Regions from separate parts of the Rhodococcus sp. NPDC049939 genome, predicted to be linked through region 2. Evidence: riboswitches for the same ligand, from Rfam matches in the RefSeq annotation. Region 2 holds a riboswitch; the other holds the start of a gene.
What was found. A riboswitch is a leader RNA that binds a small molecule or an ion and turns the genes downstream of it on or off. The one in region 2 is predicted to bind S-adenosylmethionine.

Region 1: linked by a shared signal. The riboswitch ahead of AB0I57_RS04755 (bifunctional o-acetylhomoserine/o-acetylserine sulfhydrylase) and the one ahead of AB0I57_RS12335 (aminotransferase class V-fold PLP-dependent enzyme) in region 2 are both predicted to bind S-adenosylmethionine.

The regions. Positions count from the first base shown of each region.
Region 1 covers NZ_JBFAMC010000001.1:1,042,668-1,058,764, reverse strand. The annotation lists gene AB0I57_RS04785 (serine hydrolase) at 1-695, shown strand, start outside; gene yhjD (inner membrane protein YhjD) at 692-1,651, opposite strand; gene trpS (tryptophan--tRNA ligase) at 1,802-2,836, opposite strand; gene AB0I57_RS04770 (exodeoxyribonuclease III) at 2,896-3,702, opposite strand; gene AB0I57_RS04765 (MFS transporter) at 3,737-4,885, opposite strand; gene AB0I57_RS04760 (NADP-dependent isocitrate dehydrogenase) at 5,155-6,378, opposite strand; SAM riboswitch class IV at 6,681-6,802, shown strand; gene AB0I57_RS04755 (bifunctional o-acetylhomoserine/o-acetylserine sulfhydrylase) at 6,911-8,203, shown strand; gene AB0I57_RS04750 (homoserine O-acetyltransferase) at 8,200-9,324, shown strand; gene AB0I57_RS04745 (DUF3017 domain-containing protein) at 9,357-9,641, opposite strand; gene AB0I57_RS04740 (bifunctional methylenetetrahydrofolate dehydrogenase/methenyltetrahydrofolate cyclohydrolase) at 9,643-10,503, opposite strand; gene AB0I57_RS04735 (pentapeptide repeat-containing protein) at 10,537-11,142, opposite strand; gene AB0I57_RS04730 (hypothetical protein) at 11,560-11,979, shown strand; gene AB0I57_RS04725 (hypothetical protein) at 12,115-12,330, shown strand; gene AB0I57_RS04720 (FAD-dependent monooxygenase) at 12,444-13,640, opposite strand; gene AB0I57_RS04715 (tRNA (cytidine(34)-2'-O)-methyltransferase) at 13,824-14,291, shown strand; gene AB0I57_RS04710 (LysR family transcriptional regulator) at 14,295-15,218, opposite strand; gene AB0I57_RS04705 (TDT family transporter) at 15,308-16,097, shown strand, end outside.
Region 2 covers NZ_JBFAMC010000003.1:19,312-35,408, reverse strand. The annotation lists gene AB0I57_RS12370 (MDR family MFS transporter) at 1-1,425, opposite strand, end outside; gene AB0I57_RS12365 (crotonase/enoyl-CoA hydratase family protein) at 1,532-2,362, opposite strand; gene AB0I57_RS12360 (monooxygenase) at 2,443-3,801, shown strand; gene AB0I57_RS12355 (alpha/beta fold hydrolase) at 3,875-4,942, shown strand; gene AB0I57_RS12350 (TetR family transcriptional regulator) at 4,945-5,523, opposite strand; gene AB0I57_RS12345 (YbaK/EbsC family protein) at 5,872-6,345, shown strand; gene AB0I57_RS12340 (flavin reductase family protein) at 6,417-6,980, shown strand; gene AB0I57_RS12335 (aminotransferase class V-fold PLP-dependent enzyme) at 7,012-8,307, opposite strand; SAM riboswitch class IV at 8,357-8,472, opposite strand; gene AB0I57_RS12330 (hypothetical protein) at 9,406-10,029, shown strand; gene AB0I57_RS12325 (DUF1479 domain-containing protein) at 10,092-11,354, opposite strand; gene AB0I57_RS12320 (ROK family transcriptional regulator) at 11,511-12,695, shown strand; gene AB0I57_RS12315 (Pls/PosA family non-ribosomal peptide synthetase) at 12,737-16,097, shown strand, end outside.

The sequences.
Region 1 (16,097 bases), on a different contig from region 2:
TCGAAGTTGCTGTGTCGAAGATGAACGCACTCGCCGCGGATCTCGGGGCGCTCGATACGCGCGCAGCTACGCCGTCCGGTCTGGACGGGCCCGGCATGAGTAGTTCTCCCTACGATCAGGCCGTGATTTTCGCTGCAGCACTGCAGAATCCTACGTTCGCGAGCCTGATTCGCACGGAATCTGTTGACTTTCCGGGCTTCCCGAAAGATCCGGCAATTCCCGGCGACGAGGATCGACCAGGATTCGTGTTGGCCAACGACAATCGGTTGCTCTACAACTACGACGGCGCCCTCGGCGGCAAAACCGGTTTCACAGACGACGCTCGGCACACGTACGTCGGTGCCGCCGAACGCGGGGGACGAACACTGGTGGTCACGCTGATGGGTGGTGAAGCACAGCCGCTTCGCCCCTGGAACCAAGCTGCACGCCTCCTCGACTACGGCTTCGCCCTCCCCGTGTCGGCGTCGATCGGATCGTTGCACGCGACGGAGGACGTGACACCCAGCGTGACGAAAACGCCGTCGGCAGCCGAGTTGGGGCCGGTGTCGGCGGGCGACGCGAGTCCCGGGAACGACTCCAGTGCCATGAGACGCGTCGCTGTCGGGGTGCTGGGTAGCGCAACTGTACTGGCACTGGTGCTCGGCGCGGTCGCCCTGAACCAGCGACGGCGCCGATACGGGCGACAGCGGCGCTAGCGCCGACGAAAGCGGCGCAACAACCCGGAGAACCCCAATCCCGCGAGTGCACCCGTCGCGATCAACGCTGCCGCACGCGAGGGCGACTCGTTGCCGACCACGACCCTCGGCGAAATGATCGCGGGATCAGGTGGAGGCACATGTGCAAGCTCGAGGCTCCTTTTGGACGTGGCAGCCCAAGCCGTGCAGAACAACAGCATGCGCGATGTGGTGAACACGAACACCAGCAAGCCGATGATCGGGCCGAATGCCACGCCCGCGGGACCGCCGCTGACTATCGAAAGATAAACCGCACCAACTTGTTTGAAAATCTCGAATAGGATCGCAGCCATCGCTGCGGCCTTTGCGGCGCTACGCAATGCGACCGGCTCTCGGGGCAAACGAGCTATCACCCAAAGGAATACCGCCCACGTCAACACCAGCGCCAGAAGGGTGGAGAGAATCCGCAGGACGACACCGACAAGCATGTCGTCCTCGAGGCCGAGCCAGGTAACCACCCGCGGCGCGACCGATCCACTGCTCACTGCGGACATACCGAGTGAGAGGGTCAGTGCCAGGCCCAGGCCCAGCAGTGCCCGGGTGTCACCGAGCTTGGTCCGAATGTATCCCTTGGATTCCCGCTGGTTCTCCCACATCGCGGTGAGTGCGTCGCGGACATTCGTTATCCACCTCAGCCCGGCATACGAAGCGATGAGCAGACCGATTATTCCGACGCTGGCCCGCGAGTCGATGGCCGACTGGATCAAGCTGTTGATGGTGTCACCCAGGCTGCCGGGAATGCTGTTGGTGATCTCTTCCTGGATCGAGTCGAGGTACTCGGGATGGCCCGCCAAGACGAACCCGGCGACCGCAAAAGCAACCATGAGTATGGGAATCAACGACAGGATGCTGAAGTACGTGATCCCCCCTGCGTGGGAGTCACCCTGCTGAGCCTGATATCGCTCGCCGGCGAGCATCAGATGATCGAGCCAGGGACGTTCGGCGCGTTGCTTCTCCAGAAAGTTCGGCTTCTCGGCAACTTCCGTTCTCTGCACCTCGATCCCGGCCACCGACGTCCCCTTTCGTGATTCAGGCCATTGCCAGCCTGACCCCCGAACCTCAGTAGGTCACCCTTTCGGGGTCAGGAATCCGACCTTCTCATACACAGTGGCGAGTGTGCGGGAGGCGACTTCACGGGCACGGTGCGCGCCTGCCGCGATGATGCGGTCCAGTTCCGCCTCGTCGGCAAGATAGCCGTCGACCTCGGCCTTGAGCGGGGTGACGAACTCGGTCAAGACCTCGGCGGTATCGGACTTGAGGTCGCCATATCCCTTGCCCGCATACCCGGCAACCAAGGTGTCGATCGAGACGCCTGACAGTGCGGATTGGATGGTTAGCAGGTTGCTCACGCCCGGCTTGGCCTCCGGGTCGTAGCGGATTTCTCGCTCGTTGTCGGTGACGGCGGACTTGATCTTCTTGGCCGATATCTTCGGATCATCGAGCAGATTGATCAGACCGGCAGGACTGGTCGCCGACTTGCTCATCTTCGACTTGGGATCCTGCAGGTCGTAGATCTTGGACGTTCCCTTGATGATCTGGGCCTCGGGGACGACGAACGACCTGCCGAAGCGGGAGTTGAACCGGGTGGCCAGATCGCGGGCAAGTTCGAGATGCTGACGTTGGTCCTCACCGACAGGCACCCGCTGCGGCCGGTACAGGAGGATGTCCGCGGCCATCAGAACCGGATACGTGAAGAGTCCGACACTTGCGTTCTCGCTACCCTGTCTCGCCGACTTGTCCTTGAACTGCGTCATCCGGCTCGCTTCACCGAAACCGGTGATGCAGTTCAGAACCCACGCCAGCTGCGCATGTTCGGGAACCTGACTCTGCACGAACAGCGTGGCACGGTCGGGGTCCACACCGACCGCGAGAAGTTGCGCCACCGCCCGCTTGGTGTGGCGGCGAAGCTTCTTCGGATCCTGCGGCACGGTGATGGCGTGCAAGTCGGGAATGAAATAGAAGGCGTCGAACTCGTCCTGCAAGAGAACCCACTGCTGGAGTGCGCCCAGGTAGTTTCCCAGGTGGAAGGAATCCGACGTCGGCTGGATTCCGGAAAGCACGCGAGGCTTCGTTGTAGGCGTCTGTTCTGCTGGGGTCGACATGGTCCGATCTTGTCACGAGTCGAACTTCAGTCGATCGGTGCGGTGTGCTCGTCTCCTCGCTACCGGTACGAGACGGTGACCGGCGCGTGATCGGACCAGCGCGCATCGTACGACTGTGCACGCTCGACGACCGCCGCCTCGGCCCGCTCGGCGAAAGCACGGGTCGCCACCTGGTAGTCGATACGCCAGCCGGAATCGTTGTCGAACGCCTTGCCCCTGTATGACCACCATGAATACGGTCCCGCAACATCGGGATGCTGCGCCCGAACCACATCGACCCATGCCGAACCTTCGGCGAACAAGACCTCCATCCATTCGCGCTCGTTCGGGAGGAACCCCGACGACTTCTTGTTGGCCTTCCAGTTCTTCAGGTCCAGCTCGGTGTGCGCGATGTTCCAGTCGCCGCAGACCACAACGTGCCTGTCGGCAACCTCGGCTGCCGCCGCGGTGGTGGAGAGGTGGATGGCAAACGATTTCATGAACCGTTCTTTCTCATCCTGTTTGGGAGTCAGCGCCTCACCCGACGGCAGATACAGGCTGGCGACCGTCAGATCGCCGAAATCTGCCTCGATATAGCGACCCGCGGATAGAAACTCCTGGTCACCGTGGCCAACTCGGACGGCATCAGCAGGTGTGCGTGACAGAACTGCGACCCCGTTTCGTCCCTTCGCCTCGGGTTCGGCCGACTCCAGGTGCCATCCAGCCTCCAGCGCAGGTGAGAGGGTCTCGGCCAATTGTTCGTCAGAAGCCCTCGTCTCCTGTAGACAGATGATGTCTGCCTCGGTCTGCTCGATCCACTCGGTCAGCCCCTTGCGGGCAGCTGCACGGACGCCGTTGACATTGACGGTGGTGATGATGCGGGGCACGGCAAGCACGGTAGCGGTGGGTGTGGCCGCGCGTCTACCGAGCCGAACGGACACTGCGTCGTTCCATGGCGACCGCGGCGGCGAGGACAACGAGACCAGCCATTGCGAGCATCGCACCCACTGCGGCAGGCGACGTGTAGCCATAGCCGGCAGCGATCACCACACCACCGATCCAGGCGCCGAACGCGTTCGCGATGTTGAGCGCTGAGTGATTCAGGGACGCCGCGAGAGTCTGGGCGTCGGCGGCGACGTCCATCAGCCGCGTCTGCAGACCCGGAACTATCGAGGTTCCCGCCGCGCTCACACAGAACAGCAACACGAGAGCTGTGTAGGAATTGTGGGAGGCGACCACGAAGACCCCGAGTGCCACCGCGAACGCGGTTATCGTGGCGAACAGGCCAGGCATCAACGCCCTGTCGGCAAGCAGGCCGCCGATAAGGTTCCCCGTGATCATTCCGAACCCGAAAACCATCAGCGCGAGCGGCACGAGCGACAACGGCAGTCCGGAGACATCGGTGAGAGTCGTCGAAATGTACGTGTAGACGGCAAACAACCCACCGAAGCTGACCATTCCTGTGATCAACGTCATCCACACCTGGGTCCGCCGCAGTGCTCCGAGTTCGGTGAGCGGATTCGTCACGGGCATACGGGTGAGAGAGGGCACGCCCGACCAGATTGCACCGATCGTGACCAGACCGAGCACCGCGACGAGAGCGAAGGCGCTTCGCCAGCCGACGTTCTGACCCAGCCAAGAGGCCACGGGCACCCCGACGACGTTGGCCACCGGAAGCCCCATCCAGACGAGTCCCACCGCCTTGCCTCGCTGACCATGGCCGGCGAGGTGCGCAGCCACGAGCGCGGCGAGACCGAAGTAGGCGCCGTGCGGAAAGCCCGCGACGAACCGTGAGACCATCACCACCCCGTAGCCCGGTGCGAGGACGGTGGCTGCGTTGCCGATCGTGAAAGTCGCCATCAGCGCGATGAGCAGAGTCTTGCGAGGCACTCGCGCGGCCAGGGACCCGATCAGCGGGGCGCCGACGACCACCCCCAATGCATACGCTGAAATGGCATGCCCGGCGATCGGCTCGGTGATGTCGAGACCCGACGCTATCTCGGGAAGCAATCCCATAGCCACGAACTCGGTAGTCCCGATCGCGAAACCACCAAGCGCGAGCACGAGCATCGCGACCGTAAATTTGGATGGACGTCGTGCGATAACGGTCGCGGTAAGGACGGAGCCGGAGGTCCTCATGGAAGAACTTTCGACGCTAGGCAAATTACGACCACCCTACAGAAAGCGCCTCGTCGTAGATCCTCTCTTCCCGACCCTCCCAGGCCGTTCCCCGCTGGTCACAGTGTCTTGCGAAACGGTGCGCGAAATTCGAAACGGGACGTTCCCCCGAGGGAACGTCCCGTTTCGTGTTCACTGTTGCGGCGTCGGCGCGATATCGCCTACCGCTCGGCGATGGCCTTCTGCAGGTTGACGTCCAGCGCGCCGAGGAACTCCTCGGTGGTCAGGTAGCCCTGATCTCCCCCGACGAGCATCGCGAGGTCCTTGGTCATCTGACCACCCTCGACGGTCTTGATGACCACATCTTCGAGTTCCTGAGCGAAGCCGATGACCTCAGGCGTGTTGTCCAGCTTGCCGCGGTGCTCGAGCCCACGGGTCCACGCGAAGATCGAGGCGATCGGGTTCGTGGACGTCGGCTTGCCCTGCTGATGCTGACGGAAGTGGCGGGTCACCGTTCCGTGCGCGGCCTCTGCTTCACAGGTCTTTCCGTCCGGCGTCAGCAGCACGGAGGTCATCAAGCCCAGCGAGCCGAATCCCTGCGCCACGGTGTCGGACTGTACGTCGCCGTCATAGTTCTTGCAGGCCCAGACGTAGCCGCCCTCCCACTTGAGCGCCGCTGCGACCATGTCATCGATGAGGCGGTGCTCGTAGGTGAGGCCCGCCGCATCGAACTCCGGCTTGAACTCCGTCTCGTAGATGCGCTGGAAAATGTCCTTGAAGGCACCGTCGTACGCCTTGAGGATGGTGTTCTTCGTCGACAGGTACACGGGGTAGTTCTGCTGAAGGCCGTAGTTGAGGGACGCACGCGCGAAGTCCTCGATGGACTTCGTGAAGTTGTACATACCCTGAACGATGCCGCCCTTCTCGGGGAAGTTCACCAGTTCGTGCTCGATCGGCTCACTGCCGTCCTCGGGCGTATAGGTGATCATCACCTTGCCGGGGCCGGGAACCTTGAAATCGGTGGCGCGGTACTGGTCGCCGAAGGCGTGACGGCCGATGATGATCGGCTTGGTCCACCCTGGAACCAGTCGCGGAACATTGGAGATGATGATCGGGGCGCGGAAGATCGTGCCGCCGAGGATGTTGCGGATGGTGCCGTTGGGAGACCGCCACATCTTCTTCAGGCCGAATTCCTCGACGCGAGCCTCGTCTGGAGTGATGGTCGCGCACTTGACACCGACGCCATGTTTCTTGATGGCGTTGGCAGCGTCGACGGTCACTTGGTCGTCGGTCTGATCGCGGTGTTCGACACCGAGATCGTAGTACTCGAGATTCACGTCCAGGTACGGGTGAATCAACTTGTCCTTGATGAACTGCCAGATGATGCGCGTCATCTCGTCGCCGTCGAGTTCGACGACGGTACCCTCAACCTTGATTTTGGACATGGGTGCTTCGCGTCCTCCTAGGAAGTTTTCCTGGTCACACGGTTGCGGGCGCACTTCGTGAGTGGGTCCGCGAACGGTTCGCTTATCAAACGTAGACGTTTGGAGCGATCACGGGGAGATCGCACCCAAACAAGACGAGCGTACTGCTGTGTGCGAGGGCCACGACGAGCGACCCTAGGGCCACGCTCTACTGCCGCGTAACACACTTTCTCGAGCAAAGACCCTGCTTGATGTGCCGTTTTCAACCGTGTGACCAATGCCGCTTCCTATAATCGCGCCTCGACACGCTAAACTGGCCGCAAGGTCATGAGCGCCAGCGACAAGCCCCGGCTAGCTGGCCGGCAACCCTCCACCGCGGTGGGGTGCCCCGGGTGATGACCGGGTTTCCTGATTCATATAGATATTCGGGTGACAAGCGCAGGTCCGACATCGGGGGTTCAAGATGTGTTGTTGTCGTAGATGAATCGACCATGCCCTGTGCGCAACGAACCAAACCTTCATCGCGCCGCCAAGACACTGGAGTGAACATCACATGACCGAGAACTGGTCGAACTGGTCGTTCGAGACCAAACAGATCCACGCCGGACAAACCTCCGACGCCACCACCAAGGCTCGAGCGCTCCCGATTTACCAGACCACCTCGTACACCTTCGACAGCACCGACCACGCCGCCGCGCTGTTCGGCCTGGCCGAACCAGGCAACATCTACACCCGCATCATGAACCCCACCCAGGACGCCGTCGAGCAGCGCATCGCCGCCCTCGAAGGCGGGGTCGCCGCCCTGATGCTGTCCTCGGGGCAGGCCGCGGAAACCCTCGCGATCCTCAACCTCGCGGAGGCCGGCGACCACATCGTCTCCAGCCACTACCTCTACGGCGGCACATACAACCTCTTCCACTACACACTGCCCAAACTCGGCATCGAGGTCTCTTTCGTCGAAGACCCCGACGATCCCGAACAGTGGGCCGAGGCCATCCGCCCGAACACCAAAGCCCTCTACGGTGAGACCATCTCCAACCCCCGCAACGACGTCCTCGACATCGCTGCCATATCGCAGGTCGCACACCAGCACGGACTGCCGCTGATCGTCGACAACACCGTGGCCACCCCCTACCTGATCCGTCCCCTCGAACACGGCGCGGACATCGTGGTTCACTCGGCCACCAAGTACCTCGGTGGGCACGGCACGGCCATCGCCGGCGTCATCGTCGACGGCGGCACCTTCGACTGGACCCAGGGCCGTCACCCCGGCTTCACCACCCCGGACCCGAGCTATCACGGCGTCGTCTTCGCCGAACTCGGTGCACCGGCCTACGCGCTCAAGGCGCGGGTGCAGTTGCTGCGCGACCTCGGCTCGGCAATCTCCCCGTTCAACGCGTTTCTCATCTCGCAGGGCCTCGAGACGCTGAGCCTGCGCATGGAACGTCACGTTACGAATGCAACCGCCGTCGCCAAGTACCTCGAGGCGCAGCCGGCGGTCGAGTCCGTCGGGTACGCCGGACTCGCTTCCTCCCCCTGGTACGAGCGGGCCCGGAAACTCGCACCACGAGGTGCAGGCGCCATCGTCACCTTCGAACTCGCCGGCGGCATCGACGCAGGCAAGAAGTTCGTCGACGCCCTCACCCTGCACAGTCATGTCGCGAACATCGGCGACGTACGCTCGCTGGTGATCCACCCGGCGTCCACCACACATGCCCAATTGACCCCGCAAGAGCAGATCGCCAGCGGCGTCACTCCCGGCATGGTCCGCCTGGCGGTCGGCATCGAAGGGATCGACGACATCATCGCCGACCTCGAAAACGGACTGACGGCGGTGACATCTTGACCGTCAGTGAACTGCAGAACCTGCCCGCCGTCGAAGGCCGTCTCGGCTACGTCGACATCGGCTCCCTCGAGCTCGAAAGCGGCGCAGTCATCCCGTCCGTCACCCTGGCCGTGCAGCGGTGGGGCGAGCTGTCGCCGACCCGAGACAACGTAGTTCTGGTCGAACACGCCCTCACCGGCGATTCTCACGTGACCGGTCCAGCCTCGGACGAGCACCCGTCCCCCGGCTGGTGGGACGGGATGGTGGGGCCGGGAGCGCCGATCGACACGAACGAATGGTGTGTCGTCGCCACCAATGTTCTCGGTGGCTGCCGCGGCACGACCGGACCGGGAACCCTCGCCGAAGACGGTCGGCCGTGGGGCAGCAGGTTCCCCGAGATCTCCATCCGCGACCAGATCGCAGCGGAGAAGAAGCTCATCGACCTTCTCGGCATCGAGAAGTTGGCGTCGGTCATGGGCGGCTCGATGGGCGGAATGCGCGCCCTCGAGTGGGCAGTCAGCTACCCCGACCAGATCGCCTCAGCTCTCGTCCTTGCCGTGGGCGCACTCTCGACCGCTGATCAGATCGGGACGCAGAGCACACAAATCGAGGCCATCATCAGTGACCCCGACTGGCAGGGCGGCGACTACTACGGCACGGGCCGGATCCCCCAGACCGGGCTCGGGATAGCCCGCCGCATCGCGCACCTCACGTACCGCACCGAAGGCGAACTCGATTCCCGATTCGGGAATTCGCCTCAGGAGGGCGAGGATCCACGCCTCGGCGGGCGGTATTCGGTCGAGAGCTACCTCCAGCACCAGGCTGCCAAGCTGGTCGGTAGATTCGACCCGGGCACGTATGTGCTTCTCACCGAGGCAATGAACCGGCACGATGTGGGCCGTGGACGCGGCGGGATAAAGGCGGCTCTCGCCACGGTGACCGCACCGGTCGTCGTGGGAGGCATCGACTCCGACCGGCTCTACCCGATCCGCTTGATGGAGACTCTGGCCAACTACCTTCCAACCTGTGACGGGCTCCGGGTGCTCGAATCCAAGGACGGTCACGACGGATTCCTGACCGAGGCCGAGGCGGTGGCGAAACTGCTCAGCGAAACGATGGATCTCGCTCGCACCGGACGCTGACACCCGAGAAGTCGCGAGGCCCGCTCGGATCGCTAGCCGGTTCCGAGTGGGTCGATCGACACCGCCAGCCAGACAATTGCGCCACCGACCGCCAGGAGCGCACCCACGTCGAAGGCCTTGCTGCGCACCTCTAGCAGTCCTACGCGATCGGATGGCATCACGAGACGAATGGCCGCCGCCAGCAGTGTCGCAGCGCCGAACACGAACGCTCCTCTTCGCCACCGATCGGCCAGCACGAACGCCACCGCCACCGCGATCACGACGATCACGGCGATCATCGGGAGGTTTCTCTTGGCGAACCTCCGCCATGCGGCCATCTCAGCCGAGAGACGCTGCGACACGCTCGGCCCGTTCCACGACATTGGTCAGCAGGAAGGCGCGGGTGAGAGGCCCGACACCGCCCGGGTTCGGTGACAGGAAACCCGCCACCTCGGCGACGTCCGGCGCGATGTCGCCGCGCAGTCCGTCCTCGGTGCGACTGACACCGACATCGAGTACCGCCGATCCTGGCTTGACCATCTCGGCTGTAACCAATCCGGGCACTCCGGCGGCCGCGATCACGATGTCCGCTCGTCGAACCTCTGCGGCGAGATCCCGAGTTCCGGTGTGACAGAGCGTAACTGTGGCATTTTCACTGCGTCTGGTGAACAGCAGGCCGATCGGCCGACCCACTGTGACACCGCGGCCGATGACTACCACGTGCGCACCGGCGATCGGCACCTCGTAGCGGCGGAGCAAATGCAGGATTCCGCGGGGCGTACACGGCAGCGGAGCCTTCTTACCGAGTACCAACCTGCCGAGGTTGACCGGATGCAGACCGTCCGCGTCCTTGTCGGGATCGATCCGCTCGAGGGCGGCGTTCTCGTCGAGTTGCTTCGGGAGGGGCAACTGCACGATGTAGCCGGTGCACTCGGGGTTGGCGTTGAGCTCGTCTATGGTGGCGTCGAGCTTCTCCTGCGTGATGTCGCCAGGCAGGTCGCGGCGGAGTGAAGTGATCCCGACCTTGGCGCAGTCATTGTGCTTGCCGCGCACGTAGGCGGCCGACCCCGGGTCATCTCCCACCAGCACGGTACCGAGCCCCGGAGTGATTCCCTTGGCCCTCAGCGCGCTCACCCGCACCTTCAGGTCTTCGAAAATCTCGTCGCGGGTCGTCTTGCCATCCAGGATCGTTGCAGTCACGTGCCCCATTCTCTCAGGTTCGCCGTGCATGCGTCAGGTTGGTTCCACGACGAGTCCGTGGGCCGCCGCATACGCGATGGCCTGGGCCAATTCGATCCGAGTCTTGTCCAGCGATGTAGCAGTCCAGAGGTCCGCGTCGACGTGAGCTCCGCGCAGATCCGCACCGTCGAACTTGGCGCCGCCCGTGCGGGCACCGAACAGATCAACAGAGCGCAGCACCGCCCCGCTCAGGTCGGTGCGGACGAGATTGACCTCGCGAAACCTACAGTCGGTGAAGTCGAGTCCGCGCAGGTCCGCACCTCCCAGCGAAGCGAGGGTGAAATCGCACTCGTCGAAAGTCGCCGGGCGCAGCCGACAGTTGTCGAACTCTGAACCGAGGAAGCTGCAGTGGCGGAACATGCTGTGCCACAGCGATGTCCGGGTGAAGTTGCACGATCGGAACGCAGTACCCGCGTGACGCGACCCGCCGAGGTCAGCGCCCGTGAAATCACACTCGGCAAAAACTACCGACTCGGTACGGAGCTCACTGAGGTCGGCGTCGCGGAAGTCGCATTTCGCGTAGTGCCGCCGCTGCCAGGTCTGCGAGGGCAGGCGCGCGTCACCGTAGTCCTCACCGACCACCCTTTCCATCGGGTCCATACATCAATCATGCCCCACGAAAGGTGCGCCTGAGCTAGGCAAGTTGACCGAGTGATGCTCGACGAATCCCGTGACCGACCGGTCCGAACATTCCCTGGCCGGCCCCTATATGGGAGACGCGAGCGCCCACACCTCTCAACGGATGCAAAGACGGGCAGTGCGACGATTGCGCGGCGGCTGGGCTCGGCCATGAGCTGGTCGGATCTCGAGCGCGCCGATCAGCGCAAGCGATGTCCATGCTTCCCGAGAGCCTTACTTTAACAATGGGAAAACATGACCGTAACACCGATTTTGGTCGTTTTGGTGATCAAATGGTAATGACTTGCCGTTATGTTATAGTCCCCCGCTAGCCGCACTCTCCGGCTAGGCACCGCCCGCACGTCGGTACGTGCGATCAACTGAGACGAAAGTAGGCCCATGAAGAAGCCCGTTCGCATTGCCGCAATGACCATGTTCGCGGCTCCGCTCCTCACTGTCGCGTTCGCGGCTCCGGCCGGCGCAGCAGAGACGAAAGCGGTCCCTATCGAAGAGGTGGTTGATGGCAGCCTGGAGTTCGGCGATCTGCTAGGTGAGGTCGTCGAGACCGGCATAGACTTCGGCAGCCTGGGCACCGGCTCCGACGACCTGGAGTCGGCCTCGGATGGTTCGGACTCGGACGGCACGGACTCGGACGACACGGCCTCGGCTGAATTGGCCTCAGTTGAATCGGCCTCGGGCAACGCAGAGGCGGAAGACGCGGAGACGGCTGACGCGGACGCGGACGACGCAGAGGCGGACGACGCAGAGGCGGACGACGCGGACGCGGACGACGCGGAGGCGGACGACTCAGACGAGTAGAGCTGAGTATCTCAACCAGTTGCGATGAAGGCCCCGCCGATCGGCGGGGCCTTCATCGTTCGGTAGAAAGACCACACTCACTGCGGGGTGCAGCCTCGTCCAGTGGCCTCGATGTCACCCCGATAGCGTCGAACTGTGGAGCACAATCGAAACTACGAACTCTCGACCATCGAACTCGGCCCCTACGATCGTCTGGCTGATCTCCACCGGGATCTGACCAACCATGCTGAGACCGCAGTGACTCTGGCGAACCAGACGGACGGTCAGACTGTTGTCTCGATCTCTCACTCGATCGTATCCATTGATGGAAAGCTATACGCCTCGATCTTGATGACACTCAAGAGTCCCTGATCGAGACAGGCCCGCCGCGTTGGACAGCACACACCAGCGTCAGACAAGACGCGAAGGCCAAATGGATGATGCCGGCCCTCCTGGCCGCTGCACGTCTCGAAATCCTTTGGACATCAGGGTCCCGCCGCGGTCGACTGACTCCGGTGCAGCGTCTGGATCAGGTCACTGGGTTTTCCGGCCAGAGCTGCTGCGGCGCTTGCCACTCGGTCGATGACGGGTAGCTGCACCGCCCGCAGCATCGCACGCCGCGCCAGCAGCACTCGCCGTGATCCGGGCACGAAGAAGCCACCCGACCAGCGGCCCTCCCGCTGAGTTCGTTCGACCACTGGCCGCCACAGCTTCTCGTAGCCGGACAGTGCCTGGTCGATGGATGGCGTTCGAGTCAATTGATCGGCCAGCACGTAGGCGCCGCCCATTGCCATCGACGCGCCCTGGCCGGCGAGCACCGACACCGCAAAGCAGGCGTCGCCCACGAGCACGACCCGACCTTTGCGCCAGTTCGGCATCAGGACTTGGGCAACCTGGTCGTAGTAGATCTCCGACGGAGGTGGAAGCTTGCTCAGTATCTTGGGCACCAGCCAGCCCATTCCGCTGTAAGTTTCGTGTAGCGCCGCACGGGGATCGGCGGGCACGGTGGGATCCGGGCCGCGATGAATGGCGAAGACGGCAACACGATTGTCGCGCAATGCGTACAGACCCAGCAGCCGGTCCGCGGTGTCGGTCATCCAGAAGCGGCCGGCGAGGGCCTCATTGAGCTCGTCATCATGAAATGTGTACGCCGCTGTGTGAAAACCCAAGTAGCGCAGGAAGTCAGGCTCATCACCGAAGATCAGCCGCCGCACAGTCGAGTGCAGGCCGTCGGCACCGACGAGAAGGTCGACATCGAACTCCGAGCTGTCGTCCAGGTTGACCCGAACCGAACCACCCCGGTCGTCGACCGCGATCGGGCCGGCGCCAAATCGCAGTTCCACCGAGGGCGGCAACGATTCGCGCAGCACATGCTCGAGGTCGGGCCGCATCACGTCAAGCCTCGGGTCCGGAGCCAGCAGAACCATTGGCAGGCTCGCCCGGCGACGCCCACATTCATCAACCATGGTGGCTTCTTCGAGGTAGTACGCCACTTCCCGAACGGCCGGTAGTAGGCCCATCGCCTCGGCAGTGTCGTAGCCAGGCCCCAAGAAATCGATCATGTAACCCTGTTTCCGCGGCTTTGGCGAGCGCTCCAGCAGCACCACCTCGACGCCCAGCACCGAAAGCCGGTGCGCCAGGGTCAGTCCCGCGAGGCCGGCTCCGCAGACCAGTGCCTTCATCTACTTCGCCTCCTCCCATCAAGCCTTCCTGCCCATAGCGTGGGCCGCAAGACTCATGAGCCTTTGATCTGTCCCCGGCGTTTCGAGCCGCGGTTGTGCCGGCAAAGGGAATCGATAGGTGGACGTGCAAGAAAACGGCGGTTCTCCAGCAGTCCTGTCCTGCCCGGTTTGTTACAGTTCGTTGTGTTCAAGGTGATGTTCCACGAACCCCGCATCCCGGCAAACACCGGAAACGCGATCCGCATGGTGGCAGGCACCGGCTGCGAGTTGCACCTGGTGGGACCGCTCGGCTTCGACCTGTCCGAGCCGAGACTCAGACGCGCCGGGCTGGACTACCACGACCTGGCCTCTGTAACGGTGCACGAGAACCTCGCGGACGCGTGGGCAGCACTCGAACCCGCCCGCGTATATGCCTTCACGGCGCACGCCACCGTGTCATATGCCGACATCGCCTACGAACCCGGGGACGTGCTGCTCTTCGGGCCGGAACCAACCGGTCTGTCCGAAAATGTATTGGCCGACCCCCGTGTGACGCAGCGACTTCGCATACCCATGCTGCCCGGTCGGCGCTCACTGAACCTGTCGAACGCTGCAGCACTGGTGACCTACGAGGCGTGGCGCCAACACGGGTTCCAGGGTGCCGCAAGGTAGCGCTCAGCTGGGGACCGACTCCGGGGACTTGTGCGCCGCCGCACCGAGGGCGATATCGAGGAAGTCACGAGCCGCTCCGCGCACCCCGCGCACCGGATCCCAAACAGCCGACAGGCGGCGCGGAAGCGTCAGCCCCTCCACCTGAACCGAGGCAAGCCGACCATCAGTCAGATCAGCAGCCACCGCCAGTGAAGACAGCACTGCGGGAGCGTTGCCAGCCACCACTGCCGCCTTCACCGCCGTACAGGACGTCAACTCCAGCAACGGCGGGACGCAGTGCGGCACCGCATTCTCGAGCGTTGTGCGTGTCCCAGAACCGGATTCTCGCTGGATCATCGGCGTTGCAGCCAGTTCTGTCTGGGAAATCGGTGACCTGCGGGCCCATTCGTGCTCCGGTGGAACGACCACGACCAGATGGTCGCGGCCGATCTCGAGTGATTGCAGTCCCATCGGAATGTCCGGGCCCTCGATGAAACCGAGATCCGACTCACCTGACAACACGCGGGCGATCACATCGGACGAATTGAGCAGGCGCACATTCGTCACCACGTTCGGGTACTTGTGCCGCATGGCGACAGTCCAACCGGGGACAAGGTACTCGGCGATCGTCATGCTCGCGGCCACGGTCAGTCCGGCCCTCCGCTCGCCGCGTATTGCCGCAACTCCAGACGCCAACTCCTGCGCGGTCGCAAGGACATGACTCGCCCATTCGAGGATGAGGGCGCCCTCCGCTGTGGGCCGCACCCCGCCGGTGCTCCGGTTGAAAACCTTGATTCCGAACTGACGCTCAGCAGAACGCACTCGCGCGCTCACCGCTTGCTGACTGAGACCGTGTTCGCGGCCGGCAGCACCCATGCTTCCCAGCCGCTCGACGGACAGCAGGATGTCGAGGGCGCTGAGTTCGGGTACTCGAGGAGAGAGCGGCACACCGCTAGGCTAGTCCCACAAACCGGATGTGTGGGCATCCAAGCACAAGGCTTCTACCGGGCGTGACGATCGCTCGGCAGGCTCTCGCTATGACCCCCAATTGGTACGCGACAGTGATGGGTACGGGCGTTGTCGCTGTAGTCGCCGCTGCGTTGCCCGCCGAAGTCTTCTTGGCCAGGATCGCGTCGGAGATTTTCTGGCTTCTCGCCGTGGCACTGCTGATCGGGCTGACGCTGGCGCTGGCGCGTCATTGGGCGCGCCGTCGAGAAGATGCACTCGAGGATGTCCGCAGCCACACGATGTTTCCGTTCTACGGCGCGGTGTCGATGGCGGTGTTGACGGTCGGCACAGGCGCAGGCTCGGCGGGTCACACACTTCTCGGCAACGTCGCCGTTACCACTTCGGCGATTCTCTGGACCATCGGCACGATCATCGGACTCGTCACCTATTTCGTGATGGTGCACCGGCTGACGCGCCGACATCGGGTGACGCCCGTGCCATCCTGGCTGCTGCCCGTCGTACCTCCAATGGTCTCAGCCGCCGGCGGCGCCTCACTCGTCAGGCAGCTTTCTGAAGGCGCACCACAAATCGCGATGCTGGTGACCTGCTACACACTATTCGCGCTTGCCTTGACCGCTGCCGTGTTCGTCGCCGTCGTTGTCGGCCGACACCTGGTAGACAACGGGCTTCCCGCTGCCCCGCTCCTGCCCACCGTTTGGATCCCGCTCGGCGTGATCGGACAATCGATAGCGGCGATCAACCTGCTCGGTGCGGCCTCCGGACTGACCTGGCTACACACTGTGGGGGTGGTCTACGGGACCGCAACAGGGGCGCTCGGCGTGATCGGTCTCGGGATCGTCTTCACAGTGACCGCCAAGG
Region 2 (16,097 bases):
GCTGATTATGCCCTGGGCCAGCCCGGCTACTGCCGGGTCGTTGCTCTGCGTGGCCGCGACCACCGCTTGCTGAAATTCGGGAGAACCTGCCGCCGCGGTCACGCGCTCGCCGATATCCGGGGTCAACCTGGAGAAGAGGACGGACAGGAAAATCGCAACGCCCGCAGTTCCACCGATCTGCCGGAAGAATGTCGCCGCGCCGGTGGACACTCCCATATCCCTTGACGGAAGCGCATTCTGAATGGCGAGGGTCAACGGCTGCATCAAGAACCCGAGACCGACACCGACAATCGACATGTAGACCATGAGAATCGGCATCGGCGTATCGGCGGCCACTGTGTGCATCAGGACACTGCTGAGCACTATCAGAGCCGTTCCCATGATGGGGAACCACCGATAGTGGCCCGTCCGCGAAATCATCTGACCGCTGATCACCGATCCCGCCATGAGAGCGATGACCATCGGCAGGATCTGGAATCCGGCGACAGTGGGGCTAGAGCCCTTCACCACCTGCAGGTACTGCGGAAGGAGGGTGAGGCCTCCGAACATAGCCGCACCAACGACGAAGCTGATGATGACTCCGAGCGTGAACGTGCCGTTACGGAAGAAGCGCATCGGAATGAGCGCGGCGTCCTTCATCGCCACCTCGACCAGTACGAACGCCAACACCCCGATCACGCCGATCACGTAGCACACCAAAGATTGCGGACTGCCCCATCCCCACTCACGCCCCTGCTCGGCGACGATGAGCAACGGCACCACACCGATCGCGAGCGCGATTGCGCCCCACCAGTCGATCCGCTGGTCCTCGACCGGACGTTTCGGGAGGTTCAGAACCTTGAAGACCACCGCCACCGCGAAGAGTCCGATCGGTACGTTCACCAGGAACACCCAGCGCCAACCGGTGATTCCGAGGATCGAGTCCTGCCCGGCAAGCACGCCGCCGAGAACTGGTCCGATGACGCTGGACGTACCGAATACCGCAAGGAAGTATCCCTGATACCTTGCGCGTTCACGGGGGGACACGATGTCGCCGATGATGGTCAGCGCCAATGAGAACAAGCCACCCGCACCGAGCCCCTGCAACGCACGAAAAGCCGCGAGCATGTACATCGACGTCGAGAACGCGCAAAGGGCCGAGCCGATGACGAACACCGTGATCGCGAACATGAAGAACGGCTTGCGCCCGTAGAGGTCGGATAATTTGCCGTACAGCGGTGTCGCCAGCGTTGCAGTGATGAGGTAGGCCGTGGTGGCCCACGCCTGCAGCGAATATCCGTTGAGATCGTCAGCGATCGTGCGGATCGCCGTCGCCACGATGGTCTGATCGAGCGCAGCAAGAAACATGCCGAGCATCAGACCGCTGAGAATGACGAGAACTTGCCGGTGCGTGAAAGACACCGGCGCTTCAACCGAATGCGACACTGTTCCCTCGTTACACTAAGTGATTAATTGTTTTCACTAAGTATGAAAGCGCATCAAGGGGTGTGGCAACTGCTTAACAGGGATTTACCTTCCGGTAAGTTTGCAGCTACTCGCCTTTGAAGTCGGGGGTGCGCTTCTCGAATACGGCGGTAATCGCCTCCGTCAGGTCCTGCGATGGCAAGAACGCAGCGTTCCAGGCGGCAACGTAACGAAGGCTGTCGTCGACTGCGGCCGAGCGAGAGTGGTCGAGGACGTCTTTGATCCCATGCACCACGAGAGGCGGGTTCGCGGCAATTTCCGCCGCAGTAGCGTGCGCTGCAGCAAGCACGGCATCTGTATCGTCGAAGACCTCGTTGACGAGTCCGATCTCGGCGGCACGAGCGGCGTCGATGTCCTTGCCGGTGAGGGCAAGTTCCCGCAGGTGTCCGTCACCGATGATTGCGGGCAGGCGCGCGAAACTGCCCACATCGGCCACGATCGCGACCTTGACCTCTCGGATGCTGAACTTCGCGTCGGCGCTGGCGTATCGGATGTCGGCAGCGGCGATCAGGTCGACACCACCACCGATGCACCAACCCTGCACGGCGGCGACAACGGGCTTGCGGCAGTCGGCGACCGCACTGATCGCCGCTTGCATCCGCTTGATCGTGCCGTGGAACTTCGTGCGGGGTCCGGCCTGGGCGTTGCCGGCAAGGACGGGACCGAGGTCGCCGCTCATGGCAGCCAGGTCCAGACCGATCGAGAAGTGCTTGCCCTCTCCTGCGAGCACGACCGCACGCACCTCGGGGTCGGCATCGAGTTGGCTGAAGATTTCCGGGAGTTCACTCCAGAAGTCCGGACCCATTGCATTGCCCTTGCCGGGACCGACAAGCGTTACCTGCGCAACGTGATCCTTGAATTCGACGGTGAATGCATTCCAAGTCTTCTGTTCTGTCATGACGAGAGAGTAACCGCTACCCTTCAGGCCCCGCGAAGTACGATCAAGCTATCTGGACCGTCTGCGAACGGACAGCCTCTATGGCATATCGGAAGCGCTTCGGCGGCGGTGCCACCAAACCGTTGGGCGGCAACGCCATCGTGCTCGGCGCCGGCATCGGAGGCCTTCTGGCCGCTGCCGCTCTCAGCAGTACGTTCCGGAACGTTCTCGTCCTCGAGCGCGACAGTCTGCCTCCAACCGCCACCGCCCGAAGGTGCGTACCGCAGGCCAGACACGTGCACGCGTTGCTTGCAAGTGGGCGGGCGGCGATGGAGGACCTTCTCCCCGGCTTCGTCGAAGAACTGCTCGGCCTCGGCGCCATCACCGGAGACGCACTGGCCGATATTCGCTGGGTGGTCGACGGGCACCGGTTGGCCCGCGGCACCAGCGGAGTGCCCGGCATCCTCGCGAGTCGGCCACTCGTCGAGTGGCAAGTACGGCAACGTGTTCGGGATCTGCCGAACGTTCAGATACTCGACCACAGAAACGTCACCGGACTCGTCGGCGATGGCGAGGCGGTAAGCGGAGTGGACGTGCAGCATCGGCTCGGTGGTCCCCTAACCGAGTTCGTACCCGCAGATTTCGTCGTGGACTCGACCGGTCGCAGTTCGCAGAGTATCGCCTGGCTCGGCAGGTTGGGGTTCAGAGCTCCCCCCGAGAAGAAATTGGTCATCGATGTCACCTATGCAACCCGGCACTTCCGCCTCCATACATCTGCACTGGGTGGCGATTCCGGTATCGGGATCGGACCAGGGCCGTCGAGCCCTCGCAGTGGATTCATGGGCAGACAGGAGGACGGCACCTGGATCGTCACCCTCGCCGGATACGGCATCGACGTGCCGCCACTCGACCAAGACGGGTTCCTCGAGTTCGTGCGGACGTTTCCCGCCCCGGACATGTATGACGCGCTGGCCGCGGCGGAGCCCGTGGGCGATGCAGTCCGATACCGGATTCCGACCACCATTCGCCGTCACTATTCGGCGGCCGACCTACCGTCGAACTACGTGCCGTTCGCCGACGCGATCTGCTCCTTCAATCCCATCTACGGCCAGGGCATGAGCGTCGCCGCGGTGGAGGCGACGATCCTTCGTGACTGCCTACATTCGGCGACTACAAATCCCACCCGGCAATTCCTGCGCAAGGCGAATCGATGCATCGACGGCGCCTGGAACCTCACGGTGGACAACGACCTTCGAATCCCAGCCGTTCCAGGCCGACGGCCGGTGCGGGTCCGGTTCGCCAACGCCTACGCATCCAGGCTCGATCGAGCCGTATCCGTCGACCCCGCCGTCGGATCGGCATTCCTACGCGTGACCCACCTTCTCGACCGTCCGGGAATGTTGCTCCGACCGGCGACGGCGCTGCGTGTGTTCCTGGCCTCTCGGTCCCGCACCCGCTGAGGTCCGTAAACAGATTTGCTGTATGTTTTCGTAACACATACCTGGAGGGTCTACGCCGTCACGAAAGGACACCGTGCTCGACATCGCTTGGAGCCCGACGCTGAACACTCTGACCCGCAACGCCTGGCGACTGTCCTTCGGCTCCGGAATCGCACCGATCCAGCGGACCCCGTCCACCCTCATTCACGAGGCACCCCACCAAGCCCTGCATCGGTTCGACCTCGACAAGTCCGACGGTGATCGGCCCGTTCTTCTCGTGCCCCCGTTGGCGGCGCCCGCTCACTGTTTCGATCTGCGACCGGGCCAAAGCCTGGCCGGGCATCTGGTCGGCACTGGCAAGGCAACCTACGTCGTCGACTACGGCACGATGGGCTACGACGACCGTGACCTCGGATTCGAGGACTGGATCGACCACATCATTCCCACATCTGTAGATCTCGTGTCGCGGCGGCACCACGGCGCACCCGTCGATCTGATCGGGTGGAGCCTCGGCGGGACGATATCGCTGCTCACCGTGGCCGCTCGAAACGACCTCCCCGTCGGTTCGGTGACGGCGCTCGGCACGCCGATCGACTATGAGGCTGTGTCGCTGTTCGCACCGCTACGTGCCGTCGGCCGTTTCACAGGCGATCGCCCCCTCGCCATCGCTACTGGGCCGATGGGCGGTCTGCCCGCACCGTTGGTGCAAGTCGGCTACCGTTTGACCGCGCTGCAGCGTGAACTGACGAAACCGTGGTTCATCGCGAAGAACCTGCACGATACCGAGACCCTCGCCCGCATGGAATCGATCGAGCGGTTCATGGCCCAGATGCCGGGATATCCCGCACGATTCTTCCATCAGGTTTGCACGCAATTGGTCCTCGGGAATTCCCTTGCTACAGGCAGTTTCCAGACCCGGAGCGGGGAAGTAAGCCTCGCCGACGTGAGAGTCCCGGTTCTCGCGATCGGCGGAACCGAGGATGTAATCGCGCCAGTCGCATCGGTCCGCGGTGCCACGGACGCGCTTGCGAGTTCGCCGTCAGTGCAGTTCGAAACCGCGCCGGGCAGTCATCTCGGACTCGTCGCGGGTACGGCGGCGAAGGATTCCACCTGGGCGCACATCGACCGTTTTCTCGCTGGGGTCGTCGCCAAGACCGCCTGAATTCAAGCCGGCCCTGCCGTGGCGAGGGCGCCCGCAAACAGTGCAGTGACCGCGGCGCCCATCGCCGGCTGATCCACTTCCTCGGGATCGACCGAATACTCGAGCACCAGGCCGGAGATCAGGGCCATCAGCGAAATAGCTGTCGTGCGGACGTCCAGCGTGTCTTCGACGCCCCACTCGCGGGCCCGCTCGCCAATCAATTCGATGAGCCGGCCCCGCAACTGTCGCCGCTCTCTCTGGTAGGCCTGCGCAATTTGTGGATCCCGAGCCGCGAGGACGCCGAATTCGAGGACCAACAGCGCCCATCCCTGATCACGGACCATCGACGAAGCGATCGCCTCTCCACTTCTTCCCGCGGCGTCGGAAGGACTCATCCCAGCGATCTCGGAGAGGACGCGGCCCGCCAGCTCGAGGGAACGCTGCGCGAAGAGTTCGGCGAACAGATCCTGCTTCGACTCGAAGTTCGAGTAGACGGCACCCTTCGTAAAGCCCGCCCGTCGCGCCACCTCGGTAAGCCTGGCCGCGTTGAACCCGCGTTCGGCGAATTCTTCGGCCGCGGCATCGAGTAGTCGTTGACGCACGACATCACGACCGGGACGCGGCCGCGGCGCCCATTCGACCTGGCCGCTGTCCGCACCGTGACCACTGTCCGGCCGACGATCATCAGTCATGATACCTAGAGTATTGAATACTCATGGTATCGACAATAGGTTGAGAATGCCCGCATGACCATGACCGATACCGAATCTCCCTCGCCCGATCGGGGCACGCGCCCCTTGCCCTCACGCTCTCCTCACTCACCGGCCCGATTACTCCTGGGCTCCACCGCTCGGTGCGTCTCGAGCTGGAATCGGATACGCCCCGTTCCGATCTCGTATCGAATGACGCTTCTTGGAGTCCTCCCCGGTGAAGCGCCCTACCCTTGGTTCATGCCGATCCCCTTGCATCCCCACGCCGCGCACGTCGCCGAAACCCTGATCGCGAGAGGACATCACGGGGTGATCGTGACCCAACGCGAGTCCACTCACTCCGCCGCCGAGGCAGCGAAGTCTCTGGGGGTAGAGATCGGAGCCATCACCAAGTCTCTCGTCTTCATGCTGGATGACGATCCGATCCTGCTGCTCGTGTCGGGAGCCCACAAGGTCGATCTCGCGAACACCGGCAAGCGACTGCAGGGAACTCTGGCTCCGGCACCAGCAGACATGGTGCAGATGGCAACCGGCCAGCCGATCGGGGGAATCGCACCGCTCGGACATCCTACGAATCTGCCCACCTACGTCGACGCACTGCTGGCCAAGTACCCCGAACTATGGGCGGCAGCAGGACAACCGAATACCATCTTCCGCACGTCGTTCTCGGAGTTGGTGCGCATCACAGCGGGCATTGCGATCGACGTCGACTGAGTCCTCGGCCCGCCTTCTATAGTTGACTGCAGATCTCGTGAACCGATACACGGGCCGACCCGGAGAGTGCTTTGTCCGACCCAGTCGAGAATGCCGATACAGTCCACCGATCGACTCTGCCCCGCGATCGCGAACTCGCACCAGGTATCAGTGCGGTGGACTATCGCGCCGCTATGCGCCGTCACCCTGCAGGAGTCACCATCGTGACTCTCGACTCGGGGTCTGGCCCGGTCGGCTTCACCGCCACCTCTTTCGCCTCCCTTTCACTTGATCCGCCGTTGGTGTCGTTCAACATCTCACATACCTCCTCGAGTATCGGGGCTCTGCACTCCGCCGATTCTGTGGTGATCCACCTACTCGGCGAGCACCAGCAGCACCTCGCTCAGCGGTTCGCGCGTAGCGCCGACCAACGCTTCGCAGACAAGTCGCTCTGGGCGAGGCTCGACAGCGGGGAACCGGTGCTCCATGGCACTCCCAGTTGGCTTCGGGTCACCGTGGACCAGTTGATTCCCATCGGGGATCACACGCTGGTGATCGGCCTCGTCACCCGGGTTCATGCCGACGCCGACGACGACTCGGCCGCAGCGCCACTGCTTTACCACGAGGGCCGCTACTACCGGCCAACCCCGCTGTGAACAGACGCTGTTCCTCGAACGGGCGGTGCGATCACACCTGCGCATCCGGCGAAAATCGGGTCTCCGGCACCGGATTCCACTGTCCTTCCTCCTTCACATAGATCCAGGCCCGTTTGCCATCCACGAGAGTGCATACGGCGTGGACAAGTCGATCCACGTCCTCGGAAGTGCTTCCAAGCCCCAGGCTCACTCGAACTGCACCGGTAGGCCGACCGAGTCGCTCCAGCAACGGATGCGCACAGAAGCGTCCATCGCGTACTCCGATTCCGTGTTCCGCGGACAGATATGCGGCGATCTCCCCCGGTTCGAATCCGTCAATCGTGAACGTCACGATACCGACCGTATCGGGTACATCCGCCCACAGCCGGAGAAATTCCAGGCCGTCCACGGACCCGAGGCCGGCACGGATTCGTGCCGAAAGGGCGGACTCGTGCTCGGCAACCCGATCGAAATCCAGATCCGACAGCACATCGCATGCGGTGGCCAAGGCGGCCGCACCGAGAACGTTGGGTGTTCCCGCCTCGTGTCGAGCCGGGGCAGGGGCCCACAGTGTGGAATCGACAGTCACGTTGCGGACCGCGCCACCGCCTGCAAGGTAGGGCTCGGCGGCGTCGAGCCAGTCCGGGCGTCCCACCAACACACCGGCCCCGAACGGGGCATACAGTTTGTGACCGGAAAACACCAGATAGTCGACACCCCATGCCTCGATGTCGATCCGCCGATGCGGTGCGAGTTGTGCAGCATCGACGAGAATCCTTGCACCGCAACGATGTGCAACCTCTGCGAGGGCGGCAATCGGCAGCACCTCCCCGGTAACATTGGATGCCCCCGTCACGGCCAGCAGTGCGGTGGGTCTCGAGCAGAGTTCTGCAACAAGCAGCTGGACGGTCTCGGCCAAAGTGTCGGCGGCACGCACTACACGAGAGTTTTTCCAGGGCAGCAAATTCGCGTGGTGCTCAATGTCGAGGACGACGGTACTACCGGGTACACAGCCGGCGAGTAGGTTCAGCGAGTCCGTGGTGTTCCGGGTGAACACGACTACCTGATCTTCGCCCGCTCCAACGAATCTGGAAACCGACTCGCGGGCCTTCTCGTAGCAAGCGGTTGACACTCGGGATGCGTAACCGGCACCACGGTGCACGCTCGAGTACGTCGGCAGCAGGGCCGCGACGCGGTCGGTAACCTGCGACAGAGCCGGCGCACTGGCCGCGTAGTCGAAGTTGACGTAGGTACGATTTCCACCCTGAACCAGCGGAACTTGCAAGTCGGAGCCCGAAACCCGGGCCAGCGGAGCAGCACATTCATCAGCGGTCAATACACCAGCCATTACGACATCCCTCACGTTCAGGGACTCTTCAGAGGGGCGATACCCCAGGAGTCCGCGCTTGCCGGATCCGGTATTGGACCTCAGCCCGGTCGTCACCCGGAGCACCCCGCCGCAGTGGAGGGTTGCCGACCAGCAAGCCGGGGCTTGACGCTGGTACTCGTGACCTGTTTGAAAGAGTGCAGGATCGATGCGTCGCTGTCAAGCCGAGTCCTTGCTTCCACCCTCGTTGTCATCGAAAAGTGGCGCCTGAGAAGGGGAACTGATCTCAGTCCACCGGAGTGGTAGCCGAATTGTGGAATGGGTGGGTGGTTTGTCCGTCCTCGCCGGCGAGTTCGTCCATGGAGTCCAGCTGCCGCGCCGTGGTCTCGGGCACCATCTTCGACACGAGGAGTAAAGCGAGCGCGCTCGAGCCCGTTTCAACCCACCATCGCAAGAGCAATCTCAGACCTAGGGACTGCCGGGGTCGGCCGGGGCGGGAACGAACGGCGGTGCGGTGGGTTCATTGGCTGTTTCGGAGCGGCCGCCATCGGCCGGACTCACGGGGGAAACAGGAACACCGGCGGTCGTGCTGGTGACAGCCGGGGCGGCCACGGTCGACCGAGGCAGGGTGGATTCAGGGCTTTGCCCATTTGAAGTGCCCTCTCCGCCGCACCCCGTCATCAGCATTGCCATCGTCGAGATGAGCATTGCACCAACAGCATACGACAATCTCACGGCGATACTCCGATTCGTTTTATTGATCAGGTCATGAGATAGTCGTCCGACCGGTCCGTTTCGTTACGGAAGGTGGGAGGGGTTGTTCGGTGCTTGCCGTACACGCGAAGTGTGCCCGAGTCGCTCGATGCGAGAGGCCGCAGAGTGCGTTCAGCAGCGCTGTCCCAGTCTTGCCTGTGACGAACGTCTGAACGCAGTCTCTTGTTCGCCCGATCGACGTTCCGCCGATGTCGTGTGCGCTGGTTGCGCAACGACAATTTCTATCATGGAAGGTTCACCTTGCAGATCCGACTCAGCACGATAACTGCCGGAATCCTTTGTGCAACAGTTGTATTCACTGCCACAGGATGCGGGGGCGCCGACCGCCAGCCAGCACAGGGCACCATGACAACATCGGCTGCGGCGACCACGACCGTCACCGACGAGGGCACGGCGAGTCCCCTCGCCACCGAACTGACCGAACCGACCGAACCGACTCCAGAAGAGGTAGGCAGGCAGGGATCGGGTCCGAATGTGATGCTGCCCATCAACTCCGGCCCGCAATCATCGCAGGGATCGGATCCGAATGTGACACTCCCCGCCGACTCCGGCCCGCAATCATCGGCGGCCTCGGCGTCGGCTGATCTGACGCTGACCGACATCCGGGTCGGACGGCATGCAGGATTCGACCGGGTGGTCTACGAGTTCGCCGGAACCGGGACGCCTGGTTGGCATGCCCGCTACGTCGACAGTGCCGCGCAGGACAACAGCAATAGGCCCATCTCTGTGGCAGGAGACGGGATCCTGCAGATCTACATCGACCGAATCACGTTTCCCTACGACAACTCTGGAGTCAGGTCATTTCCCCCTGTTCCAGGCACAGGGGCCGTCGTGACCGAAGTCCGGGAAGGGGTCAGCTGGTCAGAGGGTCGCATGCAGTCGTTCATCGGGACTACCGGCTCCGAGCGCCCGTTTACCGTTTTCACGCTCAGCGGGCCTACCCGCGTCGTTGTCGACATCGTCAACTGAAAACAGCGAGGGGGTCGACCCGAACAGTTTCACGTGAAGTTCAGGGTTGACGGGAGCCCGCGTCAGCGGTCGATGCCCAGGCCACGGCGGCCGATGAGGTTGAGATCCTTCTCGGCGAACCTGTCGGTCCAGCCCACTTCGTAGTCTTCGCCAGGGAAGTCGTCCGGGGATGCACCGCTGAGAAAGCGCTGGGCGACCTTGCGCGCGTAGTCAGCGTTCTTCTCACACATCGGGGCGGCGGGGATGTACATGACGTTGCCCCAGCCCTGCTGATTTTCCACCGACTGCACCGCGTGGATGAGGTCGCAATGCCACCAGACCGAATCTCCCGGCCGCAGGTCCGGGATCACGGTCAGGCCCCGCAACAGCAAAGGGTGCCATTTGTCGCTGACGGGCAGCACACGGCGTGGGACGACGTCGCACAGCTCGTCGTCGGGGACGTCGTCTCGCAGCGCGCGCAGCAAGATGTACGCCATGGCCTCGGGAATCGGGACGGTACACAGCACGCCCTGGTCGTTGCGCATGCCCGATAGCGCCGTCCACCCTTGGAAGCTACGGAAGACCGAGCACATCGTGGTACCGCCGGCGTACTCGTTCACCTCGGTTCGGTAGGCGGCGTCCCAAGCGTCGTACTTGGCGAAATCTCCGTCGAAAACGTGCCGGAAGACTCTCTGATAGGCGGGCAGTAGCCAGCGTTCGAGAGCTCCGGAATCAGTGTGGGCGCCAAGCCCCTTCGACGTTGTTCCGGGGGGACGACGGCGAATCCGGTCGGGGTACATGCTGTCCTGGTCGGGGTCGAACCATCTGACACCCTGCGAATCGAACTTCCACTGGTGATTCAGGAACGACTGTACCGTCGCCATCCTCTCGTGCTGGCGCGCCTCCATCTGTGGACGGGACCAGTAGATCGGGTAGATCTCCGGGCGTGAGGCGGCCAGGGTGCCGAAGAAGTCGTCGCCAGGACCGCTGTACTTGCTTTCGAAGTCATTGTTCTCGACGTACTCGACCAGTTGACGGTCCCAGTCCCTGGCCATCTGCTCCGGGAAGTGGCCGCGCACTACCAGACATCCGCGGCGGTGGATCTGACGCAACTGTGAGTCTGTCACCTCATTCGTGGCGAGCCGGTCGTAGTCGACCACCGGCCATACTTCCTCACCGCGCTCCTTGGTGGCGCAGATGTTTTCGATCTCCTCCTCTATGAACGCCTCGACCTGGCGGAATGCGCCCTCGACATCGCCAACCTGCGCACGGAGAGCCTCCTTTGCATCACGGATCGCGCCGGGAACGTCCTCGGCAAGCCGTTCGATTCGCTCGTCAACGTGCATGTCCACGCCCTCACACCTTTTAGTAAACAACCTTTACGAAATATAGGGTAGAGAGACGCGGACCACCTGTAAAGAGGGCGAAGCAGTCAATGGCACGCAGACGGCGCCAGATCCGAGATAATCAAGTGCCGACCACAAGTGGCCGAAAGGAGACAAGTGGCGAGGTCATCAGACGTGTATCGCCGGGGTTCCGCCCCGGCCGCCGCGCCGTTGCCGAGAACTCTCGCACAGCTGACGGACGACGCGTTCCTGGATGTGTTGTTCCGCGAAGGCCCCTCGTCGCGGGCTCAAATCGCGAAGGCGACCGGCATCTCCAAGCCGACGATCTCCGAATCCGCGCAGCGCCTCCTCGGTTCCGGGCTCATCATCGAGGTCGGGCAGACCTCCACTGGCATGCGCGGGCGATCCGCGACTCTCTGCGACGTGAACCCGCGCTACGGCCATACCCTCGGGGTGGTCCTCGAGCGCGGATACGTGGCCGTCAGAGCCCTCGACCACAAGGGCTCGGTTGTATGCGAAAACCAGGTCGAGGCAGACGATGAGGATTTGCCTACTGCCATCTCCGACACACGCGATCTGATCGCGAGGTGCTTCGCCGACGTCGGCACCCCCCTACTGGCCACTGCGATCTCAGTCGCAGCACCGATCGACCCCCGCACCCACACCGTTCAACAACTGCCCGACGCACCCTTCACCGGATCCGTCCCGGACTTCGCCCGAGCGTTACAGATCGAGCCCGTCGCGCCACTACTCGTCGACAACGACGTCAACTGGGCAACCATCGCCGAGAGCCGCATCGGATCCATGCAGGACGCGGACGACTTCCTCTACGTCTACCTCGGTGCCGGTATCGGTGCCGGGCTGTTCCTGTCCGGCGGATTGCACCGGGGATCGAACGGCACCGCAGGTGAAATCGGTTTCCTGCGAACAGCTTCCGGCGAAACATTGCTGCACCGACTCGGACATTCGTCGATCGGCACCCCTGACGGACGTTCGATCGACCTCGAGCGTGCCCGTGAACTCCTCCGTACCGACACGCCCGGCCACACGGTCGACGAGATCCTCGACGACCTGGCTCATACCATCGTCAACGTCGCCACCGCCGTCGACCCGGGACGAATCGCCATCGGAGGTCCGTTATCGCAAATGAACCGGGTTACCGAAGGGCTCCGCGAGCGAATCGAGCGAACGGCCCTATCCGAGGTCGAAATGACGATCAGCCCACTGGGCCGCACGGCACCACTCCAAGGTGCGGCGATCGGTGCACTCGAACTGGCGAGGAAACTCCGAACACGCCTCGCTCCCCGCACCGACTGCCCACCATCAGGCCATCGATCGTGAGATAACCAGTAGTACACACCACCAAGGGAAGGAATCGTGGGTTGCCCCTCCAGTCACCGCTGGATACGGACATCTTGCCCCGTATCCCCCGAGAGCTCCTCCGCCGCGAATTCGCGCCTACGCCACGCACGCTCATCGATATCTTGTTGACGACAGCCGCTGCGCACCCACACTCTCCTGCACTCGATGACGGAACGGTGTCGCTCACATACCGTGCACTGCTCGAGGAGATCCAACGGACCGCGGCGGTCCTGACGAAGTCCGGAGTCGGTGCCGGTGATCGAGTCGGTATCCGCATGCCGTCGGGATCCTGCTCGTTGTACGTCGCCATCCTGTCGACTCTGACAGTCGGTGCCGCCTACGTGCCCGTCGACGCCGACGATCCCGAGGAGCGTGCCGAACTCGTGTTCGGAGAGGCACAGGTCCGATGCGTGGTGACCGAGGCGGGAGTCATCGCCGGCACCGCTTCCGGCGGAGCAGAGTCCTCTGCCGCACGTCTACCGACTGTCGACGACGACGCCTGGATCATCTTCACCTCCGGATCCACCGGCATCCCAAAGGGTGTCGCGGTCAGTCACCGTAGTGCCGGGGCCTTCGTCGACGCCGAAGCCCGGATGTTCCTGCAAGAAGACCCCATCCGGCCCGGCGACCGGGTACTTGCCGGGTTGTCGGTAGCGTTCGACGCGTCCTGCGAGGAGATGTGGCTTGCCTGGCGTCACGGAGCCTGTCTCGTTCCCGCGCCCCGGTCCCTCGTCCGCAGTGGAACCGATCTCGGACCGTGGCTGTTATCACGCGATATCAGCGTCGTGTCGACGGTGCCGACCCTTGCGTCGCTCTGGCCCGCGGAGGCGCTCGGGGCCGTGCGTCTGCTGATCTTCGGAGGCGAGCCCTGCCCGCCCGAACTGGTTGAACGCTTGGCCGTCGACGGACGCGAGGTATGGAACACCTACGGTCCGACCGAGGCCACCGTCGTCGCCTGCGGGGCACTGGTAAACGGGAAGAGCCGCGTCAGCATCGGTCTGCCACTGGACGGTTGGGATCTCGCGGTAGTCGACGGTTCCGGTACGCCCGTGGCCGAGGGACAGGTGGGCGAATTGGTGATCGGGGGTGTCGGTCTAGCGCGTTACCTCGACCCCGTCAAGGACGCGGAGAAGTATGCACCGATGCCGACGCTGGGCTGGGATCGCGCCTACCGCACCGGCGACCTCGTCCGACTCGACCAAGGCGGCCTGCTGTTTCACGGGCGCGCCGACGAACAGGTAAAACTCGGTGGCCGACGGATCGAGTTGGGTGAGGTCGACAACGCGCTCGGGAACCTCCCCGGCGTCGGCGGCGCTGCTGCAGCAGTACGCACGACCGGCGCCAATCACCAGATCCTCGTCGGCTACCTGGCGGGTACCGGACCGGGCTTCGACCTGAAGGTTGCGCACAAGAGACTCACCGAACAGCTTCCGGCAGCGTTGATTCCGCGACTCGTCCTCGTCGACGAGCTTCCCACCCGAACGTCCGGCAAGGTCGACCGGAACGCATTGCCCTGGCCTCCGACGGGAGTAGATGACGGAGTAGGCGAACGCGGACTCGATGGTACGGCCGCGTGGGTTGCGGGGTTGTGGACGTCCATCCTCGGGGCTCGGATCACGAGTTCGGACGACGACTTCTTCGAACTCGGCGGCGGTTCGCTCTCCGCCGCCCAATTGGTGACGGCTCTGCGCGAACGGTTTCCCGAGATGACGGTCGCGCGACTCTACGACAATCCGCGGCTCGGTTCCCTGTCCGACTACCTCGACGAGTTGGCCCCCACCGGCAGGGCCAAACCCCGCACCGTCTCGCCCACCCCCCGCAGCAGCCAGCTGCTGCAGATCGCAGCCACGATTCCACTCACAACACTCACCGGACTCCAGTGGGTCACGTGGATGGCGATCGCGAACAACATCTTCTCGTGGTTCACGCACATCCCCTGGGCGCCGACCGTTTCGTGGTGGTGGATCATGCCCGCGTTCGTCGTATTCATCACCCCGATAGGGCGGATGGGGATCTCGGTTGCCGGTTCGCGAATCCTCCTCCGTGGGCTCGAGCCCGGCACGTACCCTCGCGGCGGCAGCGAACACCTGAGACTGTGGGTAGCGCTGAGGCTCGCCGAGGCCAGCGGGGCGGCCAACCTGTCCGGCGCACCCTGGATTCTCTACTACGCGCGAGCGCTCGGTGTGAAGGTAGGCAAGGACGTCGACCTTCACACGTTGCCACCTGTCACAGGCATGCTCGAACTCGGCGACGGCTGCTCGGTCGAACCCGAGGTCGATCTGTCCGGGCACTGGATCGATGGTGATGTGGTGCATATCGGCGAGATCAAGATCGGCGACGGAGCCGCCGTCGGCGCCCGGTCGACACTCCTGCCCGGCGCTCGCATCGGGCGCAACGCGGAGGTGGCGGCAGGCTCGGCGGTAGTCGGCCGGGTCAAGTCCGGACAACACTGGGCCGGCTCCCCTGCCGTGAAGATTCGGAAGGCTGCTCACCCCTGGCCGGACGAATCTCCACCCCGCGCCTCCTATTGGGTGCCCATGTTCGGTATGACGTCGATGTTGCTGGCCGGACTACCGATATTCGCGCTCGCGGTCGGCGCGTGTGTGATCGCCTCTTGGATCCGTGACGCCGAGACGATCGGATCGGCGATCTGGCAGTCGCTGGCGATTCTCCCCGTCGCTACGGTCACCAGTCTCGGCGTGTTCGCCATAGCGACAGTCGTAGCCGTCCGGCTGCTCTCGTTCCGGCTGACGGAGGGCTACCACCCAGTTCGTAGTCGAATCGGCTGGCAGGTGTGGGCTACCGAACGGCTGATGGACTCGGCGCGCACATTCCTTTTCCCGCTCTACTCGAGCCTGCTGACTCCGGGATGGTTGCGGCTACTCGGCGCCAAGGTCGGCAAGAACGTGGAGGCATCGACGGTGCTGTTGCTACCGAAGTACACCACCGTGGCAAACGGCGCGTTCCTCGCGGACGACACGATGGTGGCCAGCTACGAACTCGGGGGAGGCTGGATACGCATAGCGCATGCCAAGGTCGGCAAACGTGCCTTCCTCGGAAACTCCGGAATGACCGGGCCGGGCCGTCGAGTCCCGAAAAACGGCCTGGTCGCAGTTCTTTCGGCGACCCCCTCGAAGGCCAAGGCCGGCTCATCCTGGCTGGGCAGCCCACCTGTTCGGCTACGCCGAGCGCCCAGCCAGACCGATGCCATGCGCACGTTCCGTCCGACACCCCAGCTCAAGCTGGCGCGTGCGGTGGTCGAAACCTGCCGTCTGATCCCCATGATTGTGACGTTCGCCATCGGACTCGGTGTGTTGTTCGCCCTCGAAGCAATTGCCGGCCGCGCCGGCTTCTGGCTCGCCGCGCTGACCGGAGGGATCG